Regions from separate parts of the Lactobacillus sp. wkB10 genome, predicted to be linked through region 1. Evidence: predicted binding sites of a transcription regulator. Region 1 holds the regulator's gene; the other holds the start of a gene.
What was found. The regulator HrcA, encoded in region 1, represses chaperone genes, less so after heat shock. The targets are predictions, from matches to a motif close to TTAGCACTCNNNNNNNNNGAGTGCTAA.
Positions count from the first base shown of each region.

Region 1 (4,445 bases):
TCTTTAGAAAGGTCAACACCATTTTCATCTTTAAAATTCTTGATCAGCCAATCAATAATTTTATTATCGAAGTCATCGCCACCAAGGTGAGTATCACCGTTAGTTGAAAGTACTTGGAAGACTCCGTCACCTAATTGCAAAACAGAAACATCAAAGGTACCACCACCAAGGTCATAAACCAGAACTTTTTCGTCTTCAGCATCTTTATCAAGGCCATAGGCAAGTGAAGATGCAGTTGGCTCGTTAATTATTCTCTTAACGTCTAAGCCTGCAATTTTACCGGCATCCTTAGTAGCTTGACGCTGAGCATCATTAAAGTATGCAGGAACTGTAATGACTGCTTCGGTAACCTTTTCACCAAGATAATCTTCAGAGAATTTCTTGATATATTGTAAAATCATAGCAGAAATTTCTTGAGGAGTGTATGCTTTATCACCAATTTTAACTTTATAATCTGCTTCACCCATGTGACGCTTAATAGAAGAAATAGTATTTGGGTTAGTAATAGCCTGTCTTTTTGCAACTTCACCGACTTGAATTTCTCCATCCTTAAAAGCAACTACTGAAGGTGTAGTACGGTTTCCTTCTGGATTGGTAATAATTTTTGGCTCTTTTCCTTCAAGAACAGCAACTGCTGAGTTGGTAGTTCCGAGGTCAATTCCGATAACTTTTGACATTGATATGCTTCCTTTCAATTATTGTGCTACAACAACCATCGCTGGTCTTAAAGTACGATCTTTGTACAAGTAACCTTTTTGCAAAACCCGCACAACATGATCTTTTTGATCTTCATTTTCAGCTTCAACTGTTTGGACAGCTTGGTGTAAATTAGGATCAAACTTTACACCTTCAGCAGTGATTTCACTGATTCCATGATCTTTCATGGCTTTAACCAATGAATCAAGTGTCATTTGCACTCCCTTTTTAAGCTGCTTTGATGCTTCATCATCAACCTTTGTTGCTAAAGCTCTTTCTAAATTATCCATTGCTGGCAAAACATCCTTAGCTAAAGATTGTGATTCATATTTAATAAGTTGCGCTCTTTCATTATTATAGCGATTTTGCATATTTTGCATTTCAGCTTGACTGCGCAAATACTTATCTTCTAAATCATCTTTTTCTTTTTGCAACTGGGTCAAATTGTGTTGCAGTTTGCTTTCCAAAGATTCGGACTTCTTTTTTTCGTTAGCCTTAGCTTGAGAATGCTTTTTAACTTCTTTTGATTCAGTTGATTCTTTTTGATCTTTTTTTGAATTTTTACTGTTAATTTCTTCTTTACTCACGGCTAACCTCCTTTATTTAAATCTACCATAATAATCAAGCAACTTTTTAGATAGCTCATTTCTGAAATATTCAAGCAATCCTATCACTTGAGAATACGGCATATTATCAGGGCCAAGTAAAGCAATTATGCCCTTTCCGTGAGAACCAACGCTGTACTCTGCCGTAAGCAGACTGTAATCCTTTAACAAATCATTTGATAACTCAGATCCTAGACTTACCCGAACTGGATATCTGTCACTTTTTAAGTTTTGCCTGTTATCCAAAATACTGGAAATTAAGTCATTATGCTCAATCATTTCATATAATGACCGCAAATTAGAAACGTCACTTAAAGAAATGTTATTGAGCAAATTAATCTGACCATCGACATACATTTGCTCGCTGGCAGCATCACTGATCACATCTTCAACCAAATCAATTAATTCAGACACATGAGCAGCTTTAAGCTTTTGTCCTAAAGTCTTCTTAAGAAACTCAGGCGTAACCTGATCTAGTGTCTTTCCTACTAATTCATCGTTAATCATACGAACGGCGCGTTCAATGTCATCACCATGAATATTGTATGGCAGGTTATAAACCTGATCATGAACATCACCATCACTGGTACCAAGAATAGCCATAATCTGTCTGCCAAATAAAGGCACTATACGAAATCCAGTAATAGTTAAATCACTATTTTCAGGCCCCTCCGCAAATGCAGTATAATTTGTAAGGTCAGACAAGATCTTAACAGCTTCCTGAACAATGTCGTTAACTTGATGAAACGGCTGATCAAGCTGATTAATAATTTTTTTATATACAGAAGATGAAATCTGTAAAGGCTCAACTAAATTGTCAAGATAGTAACGGTAGCCTTCTGTTGAAGGTACTCGACCACTTGACAAATGAGTTTTTTCAATCAAGCCTTTTTCTTCTAAAACCGCCATTTCGTTACGAATAGTTGCACTTGAAACTTTGATAGGCAACTGATTCATGACTGTTTTAGATCCAACAGGATCATGTGTCTGCGTAAAATCATTGATAATTGTTTTTAAAATTAATTCTTGACGTTCGGTCAACATAAATATCGCCCTCACTTTTAGCACTCAAACTTATTAGGTGCTAACAATTAATATGATACTAGCTTTTAGCAGAATGTCAAGTTGAGTGCTAACTTTTTTACAAAAAAAACGCTTATCCCTTTAAAATTAACCAATGCTGGTAAAATAGGCTTTAATTTCGGCCTCATCATCACTCATTTGTTTTTTTAATTCTTTTAAATTATCAAATTTAATTTCGCCACGGGTATACTTATACCATCTAATTACCATTTTTTCATCGTAAGCTTCCTGATCAAATCCAAATAAATTTGATTCAATATAAAGCTTTTTACCCTCATTAATAGTTACGTTATAGCCTACACTTGTCATAGAGTCATACCACTTACCTTTAATCTTGGTTTTAGTAGCGTATACTCCAATTTTAGGAACAACCTTGTCCTTGGACCAAACTAGATTTGCTGTAGGAAAGCCAAGCTTATGCCCATTACGTAAGCCATGACCGACATAACCGGACATAATGTACGGAAAACCTAGTAACTTAGCAGCTAATTCCATATTTCCACTTGTGATGGCTTTTTTTATTTCAGTAGAACCTATTTTTTGCCCATCATATGATTGTTTTGGAACATCAACAATAGCAAATCTTCCCTTAGCAAACTTAGGGAAATTTTTCATATTGGCAATTTCTTTCGGACCATATGTATAGTCAAAACCAGCTACTACTGTATCAGCATGCAGTTTGACAATAATCTTATCTACAAATTCCTGTGCAGTCAAGTTGCTAAATGCATCATTGAAATGCATCACAAGCAAAAAATCGACTTTCAGTTTCTGCATTTTATAAGCTTTTTCAGCTAATGTATCTATATAGCTGACTTCTTTATTTTGATATATTTCTTTAGGATGTCGGTCAAATGTCATCACTACTAATGGTAAATGCTTTTGAATTGCCTTTTCTTTTGCAATTTTGATTAATTCCTGATGACCACGATGTACACCGTCAAAGAATCCTAAAGCAAGGATTATTCTTTGAGGAATAATATTTTCCTTAAACGGGTATGTTAAATGGATAATTTCCATAATAAAACCTTCATTCACTCATTCATTTTGTAAAAGCATTAAATAAGGGCGATACATGGTACCATCTTTTTGATAAATTGCCTTAACTCTATTATTGTATCGTAATGCCACTTTTTTTGCATTCGTTTTCAAAGAAATCGTTGCACCATTTTTAACCTTCAACCACAGAGCTGTATCAATATCCTCATGAACATAACTAGTAAAAAAAGAGTCAATTGGTTGAAGCAATTCATTTACCATATTTGGATTTTCTATAATTTCTGCCAATTTAACAGCTTGATTAATATTAAAACCTGAGCTTGAAGTTCTTTGTAAATTTTTCATTACTGCCGGTACCCCAAGTTTTGTTCCCAAATCATTTATTAAAGAACGAACGTAGGTCCCTTTACTACATTCAATTTTAAAATCAAAAGTTTCTTGACAATTTTCTTCATCAAAATTTGGTTCATCAGTAAGATTATAGGAAAAAATTTCAACTTGTCGTTTTGGTCGCTCAACTTTAATACCCTGTCTTGCATATTCATATAAATGCTTGCCATTCACTCTGACGGCAGAATAAATGGGAGGTACTTGCTCTATACTGCCAACAAATTCATGCATAGCTTCTTGAATTTGAGTTCCTTGAATTTCATTAGTAATTTTTTTGAATTCTGTTTTTTTCCCACTGGTATCGTAACTATCAGTAGCAAAACCTAAAATTCCTTGCCCAACATAGCTCTTATTTTCCTTGTGCATCAATTCAATTAACTTTGTGGCCTGACCAATTGCAATTGGTAGCACTCCTGTAACGTCAGGATCAAGAGTACCTGCATGACCCATTTTTTTAATATGCAGAACTTTACGTAAATGATAGACAACATCGGCACTTGTCATGCCCTTATCCTTATTTATCACTAAAATACCATTTAACATTTTTATTACCTAACCATGAAAAAAGCGCCTCACAGCGCTTTTCTTAATTATTGCGATTTGCATCCTGCTTTTTTACTTCAGCAATTAACTGATCAATTTTACTACCATATTTAACTGAATTATCTCGTT
Region 1 covers NZ_JRJB01000006.1:22,057-26,501, reverse strand. The annotation lists gene dnaK (molecular chaperone DnaK) at 1-677, opposite strand, end outside; gene grpE (nucleotide exchange factor GrpE) at 696-1,283, opposite strand; gene hrcA (heat-inducible transcriptional repressor HrcA) at 1,296-2,345, opposite strand; gene ribF (riboflavin biosynthesis protein RibF) at 2,472-3,404, opposite strand; gene truB (tRNA pseudouridine(55) synthase TruB) at 3,423-4,316, opposite strand; gene LACWKB10_RS04940 (ribosome-binding factor A) at 4,360-4,445, opposite strand, start outside.

Region 2 (4,445 bases), on a different contig from region 1:
GAATTAACTCAATATATGGATGAGATTTTAGCAAGTTTGCCACAAGACATGCAAGACTTAGCAGAAAATTTAACGAGTGAATTGTTGCATCAAGTCAAACCTCTATTAAAATTAGGACTAGATTATTTGAGCATAGACAGGCAGGCAAGTAGTCTGTCTACAGGTGAACTTCAACGTATCCAGCTTGGCAGAACGTTGCGCACCGAAACTACAGGGGTACTCTATGTATTAGATGAACCATCAGTGGGCTTGCATCCTGACAATGTAGCTGGGTTGATTGATGTATTTCATGAATTGGTCAATCAAGGCAATTCTTTAGTTGTTGTTGATCATGAAACTTCCATTATTAATGCGGCTGATTGGGTGATTGAAATTGGTCCAGGTTCAGGTAGCCAGGGTGGTGAAATTATTTCTCAGGGAATACCCAAAGAGATAGAACATAATGAAAAATCCTTAATTGGACCGTATTTAACAGGTAAAGCACCATTATTTGTCAGACCCAGGGTCAATAAAAACCAAATCTTTAAACACGGCAAAATAAAACTTGATGTTACTGAGCGCTTTAACTTAAAAAACTTGCATGTTCAAATACCTGTCAATCGCTTAACTTCTGTTACCGGATTTTCAGGTGCTGGTAAAACTACTCTCATTCTAGATTCTTTGATTCCGGCATTAAAGGCACAAAAAAATAACAGTGAAAGACCTAAGTGGGTCAAGAGTTTAAACAATAACTATATTAAAAACGTGATTAGTGTTGACTCTACACCAGTTGGTAAGAATCAGAGATCAACTGTTGCAACTTATACAGATATTATGGACAACTTACGTAAACTTTTTGCCAAACAGCCTTTAGCTAAAAAGTTAAAATATCGCGCGTCTCATTTTTCATATAATAATAAAGAAGGTGCATGCCCTGCATGCGGTGGCACTGGTGTGATTTCACTTGATATCCAATATTTGCCTGACATGGTTGAAACATGTTCAGTATGTGGAGGTCATCGTTTCAATCAAAATGTCTTGCAGGTAAAATGGCACAATCTAAGTATTGCTGACGTTTTGGATTACTCGGTAGATGATGCCTTAAAAGAAGAAATTTTTCAAAAAGAGCCAAAAATTAATAAAACAATTACAACATTACATGACATGGGGTTAGGTTATCTTCATCTAGGGGAGTCTACTCCAGCATTATCAGGAGGAGAAGCACAGCGGTTAAAGTTAACTAGTCACATTCATCAAAGGCAAAAGGGCACTTTATTTGTTTTTGATGAACCGACAGTGGGACTACATCCACAAGATGTGAGAACACTCTTACAAGTGTTTCAAAGATTACTCGAGCAAGAAGGAACTATTATTACTATTACGCATGACTTGGATATTATGGCTAACAGTGATTATATGATTGATATGGGACCAAGAGGAGGACTACAAGGAGGAAAAATTATTGCAAGCGGATCCCCTGTGGATATTTCTCAAAATTCTGGTAGTTTAACAGGTAAATATTTGGCAAAGCAATTTAAATTATATCAAAAATAAAAAAATAGAGCCTAAAAAGTAGCTGAGAGCGCTGCTTTTAAGGCTTTTTTGATTTCTGTGGAAAAATCAAACAATCTGTGGAAAAAGTTAATCAAAACTATTGCTTTCTGTGGATAACCTGCTATAATATTATATGTAAGCAATTAGCAGTCAAACGCTACGAGTGCTAATTACAAATTTATAACCTATCAAAGGGGTGTTTACATATGGCATATTTTGATAATGATTTTGACGAATTATTTAACGAATTAAACAATTCTTTCTTTAATAACACTAATGATAAAGGTGGAGCTATTCCTATTCACTATTCAAGCAGTATGAATATTTCACCGCAAGACATATCCCAAAACGGACAAATGGGGCAAAAGCAAGGACAAAAGCCAATTGGAGTTGATTTGGTTGAGCAAGCAAAGAAAAACAAATACGATCCTGTAATTGGGCGTGATGAACAAATTCAGGAAGTTATAGAGATTCTAAGTCGGCGCAAAAAGAACAATCCAGTTTTAGTTGGACCAGCAGGTGTAGGTAAAACTGCCATTGTAGAAGGATTGGCACAGAAGATCGCTGCAGGCGATGTTCCTGACAAGATGAAAGACAAACATATTATTGCAATTAACATTAATGATATGGTTGCTGGATCAAGTTTGCGTGGTAGCTTTGAAGAGCGCCTGAAAAAAGTGATTGACGAAGCTAAGAAAAATCCTAATATTATCTTATTTATTGATGAATTACATAATATTGTCGGAGCAGGGTCAACTGACTCTGAAAATAACAATGGTGACGCTGCTAATATTTTGAAACCGGCTTTGGCTAGTGGCGACTTGAACCTGATTGGTGCAACGACTACGAGTGAGTACCGCAGGATTGAAAATGATGCGGCCCTAGCACGTAGGTTCCAGCCTGTACAAGTTCCTGAGCCATCTGCTGCAGTGACTGTCAAAATTTTAGAGGGTCTAAAAGATAAATATGAAGCTTTCCATCATGTAAAATACAATGACAGTGCTTTAAAGCTGGCTGTTGAATTATCACAGCGCTACATTCAGGGACGGTACTTACCTGACAAAGCCATTGATTTAATGGATGAAGCAGGTGCCAAAAAGGGTCTCGACACTATTCCTGATGATGAAGCAACTTTAAAGAAGCGGATTAAAAAGCTGGAAAGTGAAAAAGAAACTGCTGCCAAAAAGGAAGATTACAGTAAAGCAAGTGAGCTGAAAAAGAAGATTGAAGAGTTGCGCGACAAAGCTGATCATGTAGATGATGAAGCGACTCCACATGTTACTGATGAAGATATCTATGCTTTGATTGAAGCCAAGACAAAGATTCCAATGAGTGAATTGCATGCAAGTGAGGGACAAAAGAATCTTGATTTAGCTGAAAAATTAAAGAAAGTGGTTATTGATCAGGATAATGCGGTTGATGTCATTACTGATGCAATTGCCCGTAAACAAGTTTTTAAAGACAATGATCGTCCTACTGGTACATTCTTATTAACCGGACCTACTGGTGTAGGTAAGACAGAATTAGCTAAACAATTGGCTATTCAATTGTTTGGTGGTGAAAATCATCTGATTAGACTTGATATGTCAGAATATCAAGATCAGATGGCAGTTAACAAGCTAATTGGTTCTGCTCCAGGTTATGTTGGCTATGGCGAAGGCGGTCAATTGACTGAAAAAGTTCGTCACCAGCCATACAGCCTGATTTTGTTCGATGAAATTGAAAAAGCTAATCCGCAAGTGTTTAATGCTTTGCTTCAAATCATGGATGATGGCCGTTTAACTGATGCACAAGGCAGAACAATCTCCTTCAAGGATACAATTTTGATCATGACTTCTAATGCAGGTTATTCCGACCAATTGCTAAAAGACGGTAAAGTAGATCATGATAAATTAATCAAGGCTTTGGAAGCATACTTCAGACCTGAATTTTTGAATAGACTTGATGCGATTGTGCCATTTAATTCCTTAACTAAAGATGATATGAATAAAATTATTGATATTTACTTAAGTAAAATGGCACATGTTTTGGCGAAAAAGAATGTTAAGGTTAACGTTTCTGATGAGACTAAAGCTTATTTAGCTGAAAAGGGCTATGATAAAAAGTTTGGTGCAAGACCTTTACGTCGGGTAGTTGAGCAGGACTTGGAAACCCCAATTGCTAAATTATTAATGAAAGAGCCTGACACCAAAGAAGTCAAGTTTACAGCAGATGACAAGCATGTTTACTTAAATGATGCTGCAGTATTAGACATTAAGCCAAAAGAAAAATCTGAAAATAACGATAAAACAAAACAAGATTAATGTTAAAAAGGGATCATTCAATAGAGGATGATCCCTTTTTTGCTTCTAGTTGTTTCATGTGAAACCTTCCATACAGTAACAAAATTGAATTTTTGTTTAATTATCAGAAATTCATATTATTTTATTAAGATTAATATGAATTCACTATTGACATCAACAAAAATATAGTTTAAATTAGGTAGCAATTAAATTATTATTAAAAAGCTAAAAATTATTTTTTAGCTTTTGTAGTTTTGTTATAGGGGACAATCAAATGAAACAACGAGTAGAAGACCTGGATTGGAAAAATCTGGGATTTAAGTATCGTGATCTGCCTTATCGATATGAGGCGAAATATAAAGATGGAGAATGGCAGGAAGGAAAACTGACCGAAGATTCATCCATGACCTTTTCTGAAGGCGCGGAAGTACTGCACTATGGACAAGAGGTTTTCGAAGGACTAAAAGCTTACCGTAGAAAAGATGGTAAGATCAATCTCTTTAGACCTGATCAAAATGCACACCGCTTTACTCTTTCAGCAAAGCGGTTAGCCATGCCGCCATTTCCTGAAGATAGATTTGTTGATGCCGTAAAACAAGTTGTTAAAGCTAATGAAGAATTTGTACCACC
Region 2 covers NZ_JRJB01000003.1:62,821-67,265, reverse strand. The annotation lists gene LACWKB10_RS02670 (excinuclease ABC subunit UvrA) at 1-1,533, shown strand, start outside; gene LACWKB10_RS02665 (ATP-dependent Clp protease ATP-binding subunit) at 1,740-3,836, shown strand; gene LACWKB10_RS02660 (branched-chain amino acid aminotransferase) at 4,090-4,445, shown strand, end outside.
Region 2: LACWKB10_RS02665 (ATP-dependent Clp protease ATP-binding subunit) is a predicted target of HrcA. The motif match lies at 1,677-1,703, and genes of this name have one in related genera.